DNA from 4 places in the Paenibacillus sp. KS1 genome. Region 4 is predicted to be linked to each of the others. Evidence: riboswitches for the same ligand, from Rfam matches in the RefSeq annotation. Region 4 holds a riboswitch; each other region holds the start of a gene.
What was found. A riboswitch is a leader RNA that binds a small molecule or an ion and turns the genes downstream of it on or off. The one in region 4 is predicted to bind thiamine pyrophosphate.

Region 1 (4,187 bases), on a different contig from region 4:
GGAGCTTCCGTGTTATCTCTATGTGATCAAGGAAGGAGTAGACTTATCTTACTTCGCGTTAGCCAGTGCTTCTTGAGCAAGTTTCACGAAGCTGCCAACGTGGATGGATACGCCGGATACAGCGTCTGTTTTACCTTCGTTGTTTACAGTGATCGCAGCTGGATCTTGCTTAGCGATAAGTTCTTGCTCCATTTTTTCAGCTTGCTCGTGCCATTCGGAAGAAGCACCGCCAGCTTTCATACCGTATTTGCCGTCTTGAGATTGCTTTTTCTTGGAATCTCCGCCATCTTTATGAACGCCATCCCAGTTTACAGCTGTGATTTTGCCGTCTTTAACTGTGATGTCCATTGTTTCTTTCCAACCGGATTTCTCATCGAAATCAGGAGATTCTGCATGGAAGTCGCCGTCTTTCAATGTTACTTGAGCAGCGTCTTTATTCGCTTCTGTTGATGTGTTTGTTTCAGGTTGTTTTGCAGCTTCTTCTTTCTTATCTCCACAACCAGCCAACATACCTACTACCAATACTGCGGATAGTAACAGTACAAGTTTCTTTTTCATAAAGAGTCCCCACCTTTTCTTTAGTTCAAAATTACTTTGTGAAAATTATAACTAACAGATTTACAATGTCATTTTAACATTAACTCCCTCTATTTAATGTGATATATATCACACATAAAGGGTAAATCTTTAACTAAACCAAACTTTTTCCACGACTGTTTATTAGCTGGCATTGACGATGCGGCTATGTATGACAATATATTCCCTCCATATCGCTCACAATATACGAGAGGGGCATCGGTAACGTTCATCCATCCATGTAAAATAATTGCTTCCACTTAATATAAGGGATAATTGCATCGCTGTTCAGTGATATTTTTCTATTGGCATGAACGATATGCATATGGTAAAGTTATGGCTTGCGCCTGAGCGCCGCGGTTCGTAACCATCCCGCGTAATCAAAACTAGGGAGGAATTTTATTATATGTTCAACTTTACTTGGGGCATTCTGTTCGTCCTTGCGAACTTTGCCTTCTTCTTGATTTGCTACCGGGCATTTGGCAAGTCGGGACTATATGCTTGGATTGGTGTAATGACGGTCATCGCTAATATCCAAGTTGGCAAGACGATTGAGATGTTCGGCATTGTCATGACACTTGGCAACACGGCGAATGCAACGCTGTTCTTGACAACGGATCTGTTGAATGAAAAGTTCGGCCGTAAGGAAGCGAAGCGCGCAGTGTGGTTCGGGTTCTTCACGTTGATTATGACGACGATTATTATGCAGATGGCTCTTCGCTTTACGCCTGAGGCTTCTGATATGGCGCGTACGGCACAAGCATCGCTGTCGAATATTTTTGATTTGATGCCGCGCCTTGTCGTAGCAAGCTTGACCGCGTATTTCGTCAGTCAGTTCTTAGATGTGAAGCTCTTTAGTTGGGTGAAGGAACGATACCCGAAGGCAGGCCAATTGTGGATTCGAAGCAATGGTAGTACAGGAATTAGCCAAATGGCGGATTCGCTCGTATTTTGTACGATTGCGTTTGCTGGCATGGTGCCTTGGGATGTATGGTTCCAAATCTTTATTACTACTTATGTCATTAAGCTCATCATCTCGGTGTTGTCGACACCAGTTCTATATTGGGCTAGAAGCTTCCCTGTTCGTGAAGATGTGGAAGGGCAGCAAGCGAAGTAGGGAGCGCACATTGGTTGACTTAGTAAAGCGGCTCTAACTTCATTATATAAAGAAGACCCCGATACCGATATGGTGTTGGGGTCTTTTGTATATGTACTCTAGTATGGTCACCATTGTCTAGAAGCATTTTGTCTAGAAGCATTATGCCTAGAACCAGTCCGTCAATCAAGGGTGATGGCCGCAATGATAAGGAATGATTTCTGTTCGATATTGATGCGAATTCGTTGATTCGGATTCTCCAAATCCATATGAGGCAGGGAATGCTCCAGCCACAGCAGCACGAAGCAGCCAAGCAGCAGGCCGAATGCAATCACGATTTTGGTGATCGTATCATACAGACATCCTCTACGCCAAGAAATCAATGAGGTAATTATTTTGAGTTAAAATGGAAGATTGTCCCTTGTTTCACATGGAACTTTTTTCGACAGGAATCTAGTGAATATGAGCAATCTGCTGTCATAAAGCATACGAATAACGAAGTTGATGGGAGATATAAGCATTGCCCTAATGATCAGCGGACACTTTGCAATTTCTGTTTGTCACTGGACTTTCTGATGGATGAGGACTATAATTACCCGTGTAATATGGTAGCTTCGATAACTGCATATGCACGCTAGGGGTGCTGGAATTTGGCCGGCTGAGATTGTATCCCATTAAGATACCGACCCTTACACCTGATCTGGGTAATGCCAGCGTAGGAAAGACGTTGAACCGCGTCATTATTGTTATAATTAGGTTGCTTGCTTATTCGTCATGCTCTGCATGAATGTGCGCTGCTTTGGGCAGAATGGACATAATTGCTGTACGGATGAACGAATGCCGGATGACCTTATTGACGTGATTCATCGTATGATGCACATTCGCATATACGCGTAGAACGGCACACAAAGCGTCCCAGAGGGGGCGCTTTTTTTTGTGGATCTGAATCGTGTTGCAGGACGGCGGGACGGGAACTTGCTCATCCATACATATACGATCGAGCGGATCGTCCAACTGGTGAATGCGGCAGGCGTTATCGAAGCACTTTCTAAATTCATGATCGGCTCTCCACTAGTGAGGGAAGGAAGAGAAGGGGGATTCATCATATGCAACGGACACGCTTTACACGAGGGTTGATGCTGGCGCTCGTTATCATGATGACATTTGCGCTCGCTGCTTGCGGCGGCAAGGGTCAGGAAGCAGGACAAGGGAGCCAGACAGAGGGGAACACGGCACAGGAGCAAGGAACGGATAAAGCGAAGGAGAAGCGCGATGTTAAGATTGTGCTTGATTGGACGCCAAATACGAATCATACCGGCTTGTATGTAGCCAAGGAGAAGGGCTACTATGAGGAAGAAGGTCTGAATGTCGAGATATTGCAGCCGAGTACTGGCGCATCAGATGCGATGATCGCATCGGGAGAAGCGCAATTCGGTGTTAGTGTTCAGGAAAGTATTACGATGGCTCGACAACAAAATGTTCCGATCGTGTCGATTGGTGCGATCATTCAGCATAATACATCAGGCTTTGCCGCGCCGAAGGACAAGAACATCAAGTCACCTAAGGACTTTGAAGGCAAAACGTATGGCGGCTGGGGTTCTCCGGTTGAGGAGATGATTATCCGCACGATTATGGAAAAGGACGGCGGCGACTATAGCAAGCTGAAGAGCGTCAACATGGGCAATGCCGATTACTTTACAGCCGTGAAGAAGGATATTGATTTCGCGTGGATCTTTTACGCTTGGACAGGTATTGAAGCAGAGCTTCGCGGTGAGCCGATTGATATGCTGTACGTCAATCAATATGCGAAGGAACTCGACTATTATACGCCGGTTCTTTCGACAAGCGAGAAGCTGATCAAGGAAGATCCTGAATTGATTAAGGCATTCATGCGTGCTACGTCCAAGGGCTATCAATATGCGATTGACAATCCGGAAGATGCAGCCAACCTGCTGCTTAAAGCTGTGCCGGATTTGAACAAAGACCTGGTTATCGCAAGCCAGAAATGGCTCAGTCCGAAGTATAAAGACGATGCACCTCGCTGGGGCGAGCAAAAGCGTGACGTATGGGCAAATTACATGAATTGGCTCGTGGAGAACAAATTAATGGATAAGAACATCGATGTAGACAAGGCGTTTACGAATGACTTCTTGCCAGCTTCATAAGCCTATACGGTTATAGGAATAGGCAATGGGCGCATATGCGCCCTTTTGCTGTATATCGTTACCTGTGTATATCGTTATAGGATATCGATACGAGATAATCGTCACCAAGACCGTTACAAGTTGATCATTACATGAGGATTGAGAAAGAGGAGGAGAAGCAAGATGGCGAACAGTTTAGTAAGCATTCAGATCATTCCGAAGACGAAAAATGGGGAAGACGTAATTCCCTATGTAGATCGTGCAATCGAAGTCATTCAAGCATCGGGTGTGAAATATCAGGTAAATCCACTGGAGACAACGATGGAAGGCGAACTTAGTGAACTCTTCCGTATTATTGAGGATATGAACAA
Region 2 (4,187 bases), on a different contig from region 4:
GTCTGTCCACGTGGGGAAACTTCTTGTTCGATCAGTTGGCCTTTCTCAACATGCCATATCCGATCTGCAAAACGATTCACGATATTCATGTCATGTGTCACCATGACTATGGCGGTTCCTTCTGTCCGAAGACGGTTCAACTTTTCCAATATAGCAAATGTGTTTTTAGCGTCTTGCCCGAAGGTTGGCTCATCCAGGAGCAGCATCGGACGCTTACGCATCATCGCTGTAGCGACACTTAATCTGCGTTTCTGACCAAGTGACAAATGATACGGATGCCGATCCTGTTCGATATTCAGATCGAATGATTCCAAGATTTGTTCCACTCTATGTGCAATGTCCGATTCATCCCAGTTGTTCTGCCTAGGTTCATAAGCAAGCTCATCAAAGATCGAATCCGTTAGAAACTGCATCTCAGGATTCTGAAATACGAAGGCGAGTTCGGCTGGAGGCTGCTTTCCCATATTTCTGAATCGCGGGAACCATCGCTTGCGAGCCGGTGCTATCAGCTCTTGACCCTCAATAAGATACATGCCTGTAGTACGCAGAATTTGCATAAGAGACAGCAGCAGTGTGCTCTTGCCAGCCCCGTTCTCTCCGATAATCGTAATCCATTCCCCCGGATAAATATCTACGCTGGGGACGGATATGCGACGAATTTCTTCATAGTAGCCGCTAAAATCACGCAAAGAGAGCAGTGGCTGCACAGCTTGCAGACGCGCGTAGGTGAGCCCACCGTCCTGCTTGCAATGAGGCTGTTGATATCCGTTCGCCGTTCGTTGCTGCGATATGGCTTGGAAGGCTTTTGAATAACTGTAGTCCTGCCATACACCGGGATACCATATACCATATTCAACGAGCTTATCTTTATGATGTAGAAATACGCTCTGCGGTTCACCGTCCGCAATGATTTGTCCAGTGCTGTCGAATAGCACCACACGATTGATAATGTCGATAACATGCTCGATTTTATGCTCCACGATTAGAATAGTGGAGGAATCGGCAGCTTGTTTCACGGTGTCCCAGACTTGCTTCGTTCCTTCTGGATCAAGAAGCGCTGTGGGCTCATCGAGGAACAACACCTCTGGTTCTAGCAGCAGGACGGACGCAAGCGCGAGCCGCTGCTTCATGCCTTGGGATAGCGTATGGATTTCTGTATGCAGATTGTTGAACTGCAATCCCACTCTTTCAAGTATGCCTGTCATGTATGCTGGCATTTGATCATAGGGGATCGAGAGATTTTCCAGTACAAACGCGAGCTCTTCATCTACATATGGCATGCAGAACTGGCTGTCCGGATCTTGGAATACGAAGCCCCAGCTTGAAGGAAGCTTAATCTGATCGTATTTCATCGGCACTTCAATAGAGTGGGGCATAATTCCGCTTAATACTTGCAGCAGTGTTGATTTGCCGCAACCGCTTGGCCCGAGGAGCAGTACCTTCTCGCCGGTAGAAATGTGGAAGGAGAGGTCCTTGAACAGCAAGGAATCCTCTCCTGGAAATGTTAGGCGCAAGCGGTCAACAAATGCAGACGAGTTCGCATGAGATTCCTGTTGCATGTGTAACCACCTTATTCCGAATTTGTGGCGTACGCACAAATTTTATCTATTCATATTATGCGTGCTATTGATTAAGTACCGCGTAATCCTCTTTGGATACAGGACGTATGGATTTGGTCACCCCTGTCGCTTCCAATGCGCGAACGAGCAAGCCGGCAAATACGCCAGCGAAGATGAACGCACTAATGACACGAAGTCCGTACTTCAAGACGAGCACCCATGTCTCGTAATCTGCATATCCGTAACCGAGATCGATCATGAATGAGCCGACTGCGGACAGAATGCCAGCGATGCCTGCGATGACGATGCTGTGCTTGCGGTATCCGGTCATGGTGAATGCCAATTCTGCTGCCAGACCTTGTACACAGCCATACACAATCGTCTCCAGTCCCCAAGCAGAGCCAAGAATAGCCGATAAATTAGCGGCAGCAAGACTTGCCAGGAAGCAGACGCCGGGCTTGCGAATGACCAGGTACGCGAATGGGCCAGCCATAAACCACATGCCATATGTTAATTGTCCTGCTTGCGGGAACAGCGGCTTCGCGAGACTGTAGACGCTCTCCCACATTTTGAAGATCACACCAAATACGACCCCGATCATCACGGTAATGAGAATATCCGTGAACTTTAATTTGTTGCTTCTCTGTTGTTCTGGCAACATAACCCTCTCCTTTGTTGTATAGTTAGCATACAAAAAACCGTCTGGCAACCAGACGGTAGAAGAGTCCTAGATCACAGCAGAGCATGATCACATGACAAATACAGATTCTCTACGCTGGCATTACCCAGATCAGATTAACGGTCAGTAGCGGTATACTTATCTACAATCTCAGCTTGATTCCTCAAGCCCCCGAATTTGTATGACTATGCAATTGCTCATATCATACAATATTCATGTTAGGTTGACAACGAAATGTTTACAAAAAAAACATAAAAGATACGAGGAAGTTAGAAGTCTATGAGGTTGAAATTGTTCGCTGGACAACATAGAAGAGGAGGAGTGGTGAGCGTGTTTAGGAGATTTGGAGAGAGAATAGAACAAAATGAGGATCAGGAAGAAACCCTGATCCTCATTAATAGTTAATCGTGTGAAGCTGTAGAATGTCGTCTCAATGCCAAGCTGTATACGATCCCTCCGCAAGCAAGAACTGCTATGAGCAGAATAATCAGGCCACTGTATAAGGGGAATGAAGCTTCTTCGGCAACAGCAGGCGTTAGCGAAGTCAACAGCCAACCGTGTGTAAGCAGGCCGCCGACTACAGCGATGCCGATGCCTTCAGCCATAAAGCATGCAAAACTAAGCATGCTCATTCCTTCTCCTGCTTGGTCAGGTGCTAGTGATTCTGCAACGGAAGCAGAGATAACCGTCTTAATGAATGACAACCCTCCGAACACGAGCACGAGGGCGAACGTCATCAGCCATGGAGAATCATTCCCCCATGCAATGAGCGTGACGAAACTGAATGTGACGAGACCTATTCCAGCGACAAATACAAATGAAGTTCCTCTCTTATCAACGAGAGTTCCACCGAGTATGCCGAACAGAATGACGCTGAGTGTCCCTGGGAAAATGATCGCGCTGCCGATAACGGCGGTCGAAAGTTGGTGTACATCCCGCATGAAGTAAGGAACCATCGAGATAAATCCAGCTACCGTTCCTAGCAAAATGGAACCAGCAAGCGTGCCGAGTACATATGGGCGATTAGCGAACAGGGATGGAGCAATAAACGGCTCGCGAATACGGCGGATATGGAAGGCAAACCCAAGAACGAGAATCATACTGCAGACAAGATAGAACCAGACATATGTCGTAGTAAACAAGGTAAATAGAATAATGCCTGCTGACAAGAGGGCAATGCCGATGATATCTGTTCGTCCATTGCGAGAAGGCTCCTGCGGCAGTGCGGTCAAGAAGAAGGGGAGACTGACTATCGTCATTACCGGAATGACAAACAGGTAGGACCAATGCACATAATCTGCCAGTACACCGCCTACAGCTGGGCCAATCCCTTCACCAAGCGCTACCATAGAACCAATCATGCCGAACGCCTTGCCTCGATGCTGCTCTCCAACGTAGCGAGTGACCATAACCATGATGAGTCCGGGCACGGCCGAAGCCCCGGCACCTTGTATCAATCTGGCTGCCAATACAGCTGACAAGTAGTCATGGGCAAAGAAACCGAGCAACGAGCCACTACCATAGATGAGCACACCGATGAGCAGCGGCTTCTTAATGCCGTATTGGGATGACAGGGTGCCATAAATGATGGAGCCGAGCGCGAAGGTAATCATGAAGCATGTGTTGATCCAATTCGCAACGGACGGAGTGATATTGAAATCGTATGCGATGTCGGGCAATGATACGTTGAAAACAGTCTCATTCAACACACTGAAAAAAGCTAAAAAGCTTAACCACGCGATCGATTTCTTCACATTGGGAAAGGCATACACGGGTTGTTCTTGTTCTGCCGCATCGATGCGGTTGTCATTGTTCATTTGTTCCACGAATAGGAATCCCCTTTCTCTTGCTAAAGGGGAGTTGCGCAGTTTACAGGGGTGTTATGCGTTATCCCCGATCAATACCTGCCCCAGTTGATGTTACGCACTTCATCTTAACGCCTCCTCATT
Region 3 (4,187 bases), on a different contig from region 4:
CTGATGTTAGGATACGCATCACATCCTGCTGCGCGGATTCAGGGAGCGACAGCATCAGGTCCAGTAGATCCTCGTCGGTTAGTGCGGGTTCTGCGGACTCGAGATGCTGATGAACGAACTGCTCATCATAATTGCTGAAATCGAAAATGTTACTACTATCGTCATGGTTGCTGCTATCGCTACTGTTGCTGCGATTAAACCACTCACGGATGAATTGCTGCAGTTCCAGCGCTTGCGGAAGCCAGATACCGCGTGACTTGGCTTCAGATGCATGATGCCTGAAATAGGAGGCAGGAAGCCCGTCAAAGACGAGAGCTCCATCCTCATCCATCACGAGCAGGCGATTCGCCATACCGATCCAATCGTCCAATTGGTGCTCAATGATGAGCAGAGCCATCCCTTCCTTGCGTGCCAGCTCTGCAATGAGCGCAGCGAATTGGTGTCTTGTATACGGATCGAGATTCGAGGTGGGCTCATCCAACACAAGCACATGCACGCGAAGGGCTAGAGCGCAGGCGAGAGCCAGCTTCTGCTTCATGCCTCCCGATAGCTCGTGGATATACGCATGGCGCCATGCGAGTAATCCCACCTTTTCTAATACCTCTTGAATCATGGATTCCATCTCAGTTCGAGGACAATCCCGATTTTCTAGGCAAAAGGCTATTTCCTCTTCTACACGCAGCATACAGAACTGACTTTCGAAATCTTGAAATACAATTCCGATATGCTGGGCCGCTTCACCAGAATCGTACTGTTCGATTGGCTTGCCGTACACGAGGACACTGCCTTCAACGAGACTGTCTATTGCATGTGGATACAGACCGGTAAGGCAGAAGGCTAGCGAGCTCTTGCCGCATCCGCTTGGGCCTAGCAGCAGAACGGTTTCCCCCTCATGCAGGGTGACATTGATGTTGGATAAGACGGGCTCGCCTTCGGTCTCGAAGGCGAGTGTCAGATCAGTGGCTTCCAGTGCAATATGAGATCCGTGCTCGACGTCATGTTGTATAGTCAATTGTGCTGGGTGCTTGGAATTGAGAAGCGCTGGGCTTGCCATGTTATCGCTGCCCCTTTGCAATTGGGAAGCTTCTAAGAACTCCTGTATTGGCCAAGGCGTCCGCAATCCATTTGCCAAGCAGACCTGAGATGAGTGCGCCACTTATACAGCGAACGACGAACATCGCGATGATGAGACCAACAGAGTAGGCCGCATAACCGCTGCGGAAATACCCCCACGCGAAGCTGAATACAGCGGAGCCCACCCCAGCCAGCATGAGCACTTTGGTTGAATAATTCCGATATCTTGTAGCGGCAAATACGGCTTCGGCGCCTAAACCTTGAATAAGGGCGGATACAATCAAAATAGGTCCTACGGCGTTGCCGATTAATACCTCAACCAATCCAGCGACTGTCTCTGAAATAACCGCAGCCCCCGGTTTGCGGATAATATAGGTGGCGATGATCGATACGATAAACCAAATGCCGAAGATGACTTCATATCCCATTGGCCCCATAAAGCCAACAAGCACATTGCCTATTTGCAGGAAGAGCAGATAAATGACGGCAAACACGACAGATAATGAACTGAGAACGACGATATCTCGTAATTTCCATTGACTGTTTCGCGAATTCATGAACATTCCTCTTTTCTTAGAACGATGATCGGATGAGTCCGTTGGGTTTGTAGTTTGCATTTTGGAAATTCTTTTTCTTCAGCTGCTACCTTGTGGAAGGGCTGTTGGCTGACATCGTAGTTGTCATCACCACATGGGACTTGTCTGATTTTCTCGCCCGATTAAAGGCATGCTCAAGTGTAGCGAATACTCGCTGTGCATCTCCTTCTAAGCGGCTTGCATAATGAGCGCTCTCATCGAAAGTGCCTTCTTCCTTAGCAAGGCCAATGATCTCATAGATCGTATCCATGTAATCTGCCGTTCCGAGCGGATAGAGTGCAAAATGAGCTGCGACCTTGAGAGGAATCGCTTGATATCGTTCCGCATTCATTCGAATTTCGTCCGTACTCATGAAGGCATCTCCTTGTGTGTCGCCCGGACAGCCAACAGAGAACGTAGCATTCAGCACAACATGTTCTCCACTTGCCGCGCTATGTAAATAGATAGACTGAACGACATCGAATACGTGTTCACTGCGCCCACGAACCCAAGTGCTGACATCATCGGTATGGCACCATACCTTGGACATGTCTGTGTCTCGCAACGCTCCTAAAATAAGTTCAACAAAGCGATCGCTCATCGGATAGATGGAAAAGCGACAACCAACGATGCGGCTTGTACCACAAGATAACTGACTCATAACTTATATCCTCCCTGACGAATCAAATTGTGGTCAGCAGACAACAAAAAACTGCACCGTGAGTCGGTGCAGTTACGCTTGAGGATACAAGGGTATAACATGGCTTCATGCAATGACGAACATGATGAAGCCGCAACTTATATCAATCAGTCGACTACACTTCCCCACGCTAGTATTATCTAGTTCGGGTTATAAGGGTTAACAGCGTTGCCGCTGTCTCTCAGCTTGTTACAGCACCCCTAGTGTTCGAAATTCACTATGCAGTTGTTCCATCGTTCATATGCTTGACAGCTTTCATTATACACGTGATGATCCGTTTGTAAAGGGTGCAACACCAAAAGGGATACTTCAAACTGGAGCTATTATTGCAATGGGCTAGATCCCGGCATGCAAACGATCCGTGGTATCGAAGCCTGAAGGTGATGCCCGACATCGTGAAGGGACTCTAGTCCTCCGTAATAGTCAACGTGATTTGAAACAAGGTATGGTAACACTGATCCTGCGTTAATTCAATCGTGCCATCATGGAGCGTTATGATTTTTTTGCAAATGGCGAGACCTAAGCCTGTACTGTCTTTGATCGGCCCATCGCCGCGGATGAATTCCTCGAAAATATGTTCTTTGATCGGCTCCTGAACGCCAATTCCGTCGTCTCCGATCCACAGTATAACGTTTCCTTCTTGTCGTGCACATGACACATAGAGCACCGTTCCCGCTGGATTATATCGCAGTGCATTGCTAATTAAGTTGGTGATGACGCGACTCATATGAATCTTGTCCATCTTGACATAGAGCGGTTCTTCCGGGATATGTGCTTCCAGCTCAAATCCCTTCTCTTCTATTTCCGGATAAAATTCCACCACGAGCTGCTGGAACCATTTCGTAATGTTCACTTTCTCTTTGCTCAATTCCGTATGCTTGTCATCCAGCTTCGCCAGTTCAAATAAGTCTTTAATCAAATTGGCCATATAAGCTGACTTATCGTAAATGTATTGAATATATTTGCGGGTATCCTTGTCTTCCAATGCCTGATTGTCCAACAGAAGCTGCGAATAACCGTAAATCGAAGTAATCGGCGTCTTCAAATCATGCGATAGATGCAGCAGCATGTTTCGCTTATTGTTCTCGGCGGCTTCCTTCTCAGCAGAAGTGCGCTGCAATCGTTCAGCCATGCCGTTAAACGCATCTTGTATTTCCGCGAATTCCTGTTCGGCTGAATAATGAAGCCGCTTCGTGTAATTGAAGTGCTCCATCTCTTTGATGCCTTCTAAGATTTGCCGCAACGGCTTTTTCACTTGTCTAACCGAATAGCGGGCGTAAAAGTAAAGCAGGATAAATAATAAAATAGCTAACAATGCACCAAAGATCGTTGTCGCAGTTGATAATTTCAACAAGCGCTCAGGAATTTTCCACAGCAATACATAAGATTCGCCGTTCGGCCCTTTGGCTTGGTATGCATGGTAGGAGATTGCATCATCGTTGCGCTCTACATCTATCTTGGCATACATTTGACCGTCTTCGTAATGCTTGATGTCGTCCTCTTTGTTTCCTTTGACAAAAATGATCTCGCCTGACTCATTCACGATTTCGAACCAACCGCCGTACTTGTCCAGCAAATGCCCACTGATGTTGTGGAAAGGGTACCGATAAATATCCGTTCCATTAATTTGAGCAACGACCAGTTCATCTATATATCGCCTCATAAATAGGTTCGTGCTAAGGAGAGATACAATAATCGCTGCTATCATCAGGACGCAGATCACTGCATAATTTCGAAAAAATACCCGTTTTAAGGGACGTCGACCGGAGAGGTTATTTGCTTTTTTCAAAACGGTAACCTAACCCCCTAATCGTAATGAGATGAACAGGCTTTCTCGG
Region 4 (4,187 bases):
AATGCTCGTGCGACCATCATAGCCATACCTTCCTTCTAGCGGAGGCTTGGCGAGGGGTGATTGTTGATGCCGCCGTATCGAATAGGTCGATCTCAGCCAAGGCATCAAGAAATGCGGTCTGGAAGCTGCCAGGTCCTCGGTGACCCGCTGTTCGATAGGCATGGGCGGCTGCGCACCCATAATAAGACATCGCTGCGGCTCCCGCCAGCAATAAATCAGACTCTATTGCGGCAAATGCACCGATGACCGATGTTAGCAGGCACCCGCTTCCCGTTATGCTCGTTAATATCGGATGACCGCCCGCAATAACGTAGCCGGTTGTGCCGTCTGTAATGACATCCTCTTTGCCCGAAATGGCAACGATGGTGCCGAATCGATCGGCTGCCCGCGCAGCAAGATCGAACAACGCTTCAGGGGAGCGAAGGGAGCTTTCAGACTCCACGCAATCCACGCCCTTGATCTCGCCAGCTTCCCCCATAAGCTGGGCAATTTCCGCGGCATTGCCGCGCACGATCGAGACGCGCAATTCCTTGAGCATCTTCACAGATACCTTCGTCCGATACGGCGTTGCGCCTGCGCCTACTGGATCGAGAATAACGGGAATGCCATGTACATTCGCCGACCGCCCTGCGATTAGCATAGCTTCTATCATGTCGGTATCGAGCGTGCCAAGGTTCAATATTAGCGCATCTGCTGCCTTGGCCATGTCCGCTACCTCTTCCTTGGCTGAAGCCATTACAGGTGAGGCGCCAATGGCTAGCAGACCGTTAGCGGTAAAGTTGGCGACGACGATATTCGTCATATTGTGGATGAGGGGGCGCCGTTCCTTAATACGTTGGGGAAAGAGAGGCATATCATTCATCCTTGTTTCACCTCTGCCTTCTCCGTCAAGCCTACCGGCCAGTCTTCTACTTGATAAGCCATGTCCCAGAATAGATATTCCAACTGGCAGCTAGTCAGAAAATGCTTCTTCAGCTGCTGCTTGCGTGCTTGCGACAGCGATTCTGCCCATTCATCCAGCATTCGGCGCATTTTGTCCGTAACTCCGCCGCCGAGGTCTCCATAGAAATGAATCCACTCATAGAACGGATGGGTCTCATCTGGATTCACTTCTTTTAGCAGACGTTGTCCGATCTCCGTATATGTCCATGGGCACGGCAGCATAGCCGCAATAATATCTTCCAGGGTTCCTTCATGGGCCACGGTAAGCATATGGGACACATAATGGCTCGCAGAAGGGGCGAGCGGGTAGCCTTGCAGTTCTTCGAACGTCACGCCTGCCACGTTACAAAAATTATGATGGGGGTGTGTCTCGCTATTCAGTACGAATGAGATTTGCTCGTTGAAAAGAGCCATTGTCTCTCGGTTGTCGCATTTGGAAATCGCAATGCCGTAAATCCGAATAAAGGCATTCAAATATTCAAAATCCTGCTTTACGTAGTGAATCAACTGTTCTTTCTTGACAGTACCCTCAGCAATACCTCGAACGAACGGATGCTCCATAATGGCGTCGTATATCGGCTCCGCTTCGTGTCTCAGTTCCTCCGTAAATGTAAGCATGAACAGCACCTCCGCATGATTGGATAGATGATGAATGCATGCTGAAATCTGGTCAAGGAGCACTTCGCGGCAGCCAAAAAAAGCCGCCCCGAAATGGAGCGGCTTCATCATGTCCATACAAAAAGACCATGAGGCCGGCTCCACTTCCCTCCGCCGGTATTACCCGGATCAGGTTCAAAGGGTCCAAGAATTCTTGTCTCAGCCGCCTATGCGGCTCCCCTAGTGGATTTCACGTCATATTCATCTTACGAACTACTTTAGCATTGATGGAGATAATTGTAAAACGTTAGTTTTCTGAACCATTCGGTCAAAACGATAATTTGTTAGTGCTTGGAGTGAAGATTCGTATTGCAATTGACGCTGCGACAACTGATACAATAACCTCATAAGGCGCCTTATGATACGTCAAGTGATAGAGGTTGATGATAGTGATGAGCAACATGATAGGAATCGACAAATTATCGCAGGAAATCGGTGTGACGAGCCGAACCCTGCGCCATTGGGAGTCGCAAGGGTTGTTTGCGAGTCAACGCGATACCAGTTCTGGCTGGAGGATGTATGATGAACAGACCGTGCTTGCAATCCGTATTACAGCATGGTTAAGAGGGTTCGATATTGGGATTAGCATGAGGTGACAATGCCGATGAGTAATCAGTGGAGTTATTCTCCAGCATCGATCAAATTCGTAACCCTTCCACCAATGAGAATGGCTTGCCATGTTGTCGTAAGCGCATCACCAGAAGAAGAAGCGATCGAATCATTAGTGGACTGGCTCGTGCAAGCTGAACTGCAAGGAACGGCACGGCTATTTGGAAAAAATGAAGAACCACTCCCTGACGTTGAATCGAACGTTTACGGTTATGGTGCATATGCCTCCATTCCAGAAAATATCGATATACCAAGTCATTTGGCGGAGGCTAGGTTCTCCGGCGGGGTGTATGCCATGATGGAGAGTACAGATGATATTACGGGATCGTGGCAATTATTGATGGATAAATTGAACGAGCATCCTGACTACGAGCCTGATTCGGAGGCAAGATTCTGCTTGGAGGAGCATATACGAAATGACAGCCCGGCAGGAAGCAGCAACGCTTATTGGCTGCAGTTATTCGAACCGGTTCGAAAGAAAATAAAATAATAAACATGAAATCCCCGGTGCAGTCGTTGCGCCGGGAATTGTGTATTTGGGGACAGGAGAGAGGGGGGGGCTCGCTTTAGGTTTTCTTTATTAAGAAGTCGAAGTTGCGAGCGGTCGCATGATGCGTTTGCGCTGATGGAATGTGGCAATTTCGGCTTGACCGCGTTGCTGAAGCATAAGAGCATTGTCCGCCACGTATTTGCCGACGTCGTCTGGAAAGTGAGAATCCGATGATAGGGTAAAGGGGACATCATGTCGAAGCAGTACATCAATAAAGGAGGAACTCGGACACATCTCCTTGACCGGGTAGCGGTAGAACAGTCCTGCATTTACCTCTGTAGCTGTATTTGTCCGTTTCAATGCTTGTGCGATTCGCTCGTAGTACGGGAGAAGCAGCTCCTCAGCTGGGCGATAATTAAATACTTTCAAATTGTCTAAATGGGCGGCAATATCGAACAGACCGCTGTTAATCATTCGTTCGACATCATCGAAAAAGCGTCCGTACAGTTCACACAGATCAACCTGATCGAAGCGGAACTGAGTCTCGGGATTATCGAATCCCCATCCATCCACATAGTGAATCGACCCGATCACGTAGTCCCAATCCGCCATCGCAATGAATGATTCCAAGTCCTTCTCTCCACCTGCAAAATAATCCGCCTCTAATCCGAGACGTAGCTCGACTCCCTGCTCGGCCCATCTGGGCTTTGCGGCCTGAATGGCAGCTGCGAAATTCTCCATCCGCTCGGTGCATACTTGATGCAGCCATGTATGCTGAAGGCGGCCTAGCGGGGAGTCGCCGATATCGAGGTGACGTTCGAAGTAGGGGAGCGTCTCTCGAAACCGATAGAGATGATCCACGATTCCGACCTCCCGCAGTCCTTTGCGCAGCGCTTCTTGCAAGTAGAGATCGAGCCATGATTCGTCATAAGCTCCTCGCTGCAGTCTTGTATGCATACGCGCATAACTCGCTTCGAGCCATGCGCGAGAATGTTGTGGTTCAGCAATTGGATGGAAGTGATCGAATGCTTGATTTGTACGATCAAGCCAGCGGAACGAATAAGGGCCTTCCTCCAAATGCATATGGTAGTCTACATAATACAGCATAATGATCGCATCCCATCCTATGTCATAGTGGCTCATTCGTGATGTATGAAGTGATGTGTTACTTCGACATATAACTTCGCTATGTTCTTATGGCTCGCAAGCCGTCGTAATCCAACCTACTTGCAATCCGCTGCGCTTCCATTTATCTGGCATAGGTGCATCGCATATGATGGCGGTGACCTTGCTCATGTCACAGATGCGGCACAACTGTGTCTCCCCGAGCTTGGTACAATCTCCAAGCACATATGCCTGCTCGGATTGCTCAATCATTAAGGTGGAGCAGATCGATTCTTCCATGTCGTAATCACTGATTCCCGCTGGTGTCATCCCTGCACAGGAGATGAACGCCTTATCGAAGTGGAAGCGTGTAAGCAGTTCACAG

Region 1: linked by a shared signal. The riboswitch ahead of BBG47_RS24345 (hypothetical protein) and the one ahead of tenA (thiaminase II) in region 4 are both predicted to bind thiamine pyrophosphate.
Region 2: linked by a shared signal. The riboswitch ahead of BBG47_RS07120 (ECF transporter S component) and the one ahead of tenA (thiaminase II) in region 4 are both predicted to bind thiamine pyrophosphate.
Region 3: linked by a shared signal. The riboswitch ahead of BBG47_RS22470 (YkoF family thiamine/hydroxymethylpyrimidine-binding protein) and the one ahead of tenA (thiaminase II) in region 4 are both predicted to bind thiamine pyrophosphate.

What each region holds. Positions count from the first base shown of each region.
Region 1 is NZ_MAIS01000104.1:3,618-7,804, forward strand. It holds gene BBG47_RS24335 (FMN-binding protein) at 49-558, opposite strand; gene BBG47_RS24340 (queuosine precursor transporter) at 983-1,693, shown strand; gene BBG47_RS29565 (hypothetical protein) at 1,855-2,007, opposite strand; TPP riboswitch at 2,299-2,412, shown strand; gene BBG47_RS24345 (hypothetical protein) at 2,609-2,809, shown strand; gene BBG47_RS24350 (ABC transporter substrate-binding protein) at 2,779-3,837, shown strand; gene BBG47_RS24355 (thiamine-binding protein) at 4,000-4,187, shown strand, end outside.
Region 2 is NZ_MAIS01000014.1:62,360-66,546, reverse strand. It holds gene BBG47_RS07125 (ABC transporter ATP-binding protein) at 1-1,559, opposite strand, end outside; gene BBG47_RS07120 (ECF transporter S component) at 1,624-2,220, opposite strand; TPP riboswitch at 2,310-2,423, opposite strand; gene BBG47_RS07115 (MFS transporter) at 2,640-4,055, opposite strand.
Region 3 is NZ_MAIS01000086.1:2,958-7,144, reverse strand. It holds gene BBG47_RS22480 (ABC transporter ATP-binding protein) at 1-1,054, opposite strand, end outside; gene BBG47_RS22475 (ECF transporter S component) at 1,056-1,631, opposite strand; gene BBG47_RS22470 (YkoF family thiamine/hydroxymethylpyrimidine-binding protein) at 1,717-2,310, opposite strand; TPP riboswitch at 2,455-2,561, opposite strand; gene BBG47_RS22465 (HAMP domain-containing sensor histidine kinase) at 2,756-4,138, opposite strand; gene BBG47_RS22460 (response regulator transcription factor) at 4,122-4,187, opposite strand, start outside.
Region 4 is NZ_MAIS01000001.1:177,987-182,173, forward strand. It holds gene thiD (bifunctional hydroxymethylpyrimidine kinase/phosphomethylpyrimidine kinase) at 1-17, opposite strand, end outside; gene thiM (hydroxyethylthiazole kinase) at 17-862, opposite strand; gene tenA (thiaminase II) at 859-1,560, opposite strand; TPP riboswitch at 1,689-1,791, opposite strand; gene BBG47_RS30360 (MerR family transcriptional regulator) at 1,992-2,195, shown strand; gene BBG47_RS00805 (hypothetical protein) at 2,204-2,698, shown strand; gene BBG47_RS00810 (histidinol phosphate phosphatase domain-containing protein) at 2,789-3,805, opposite strand; gene BBG47_RS00815 (DeoR/GlpR family DNA-binding transcription regulator) at 3,893-4,187, opposite strand, start outside.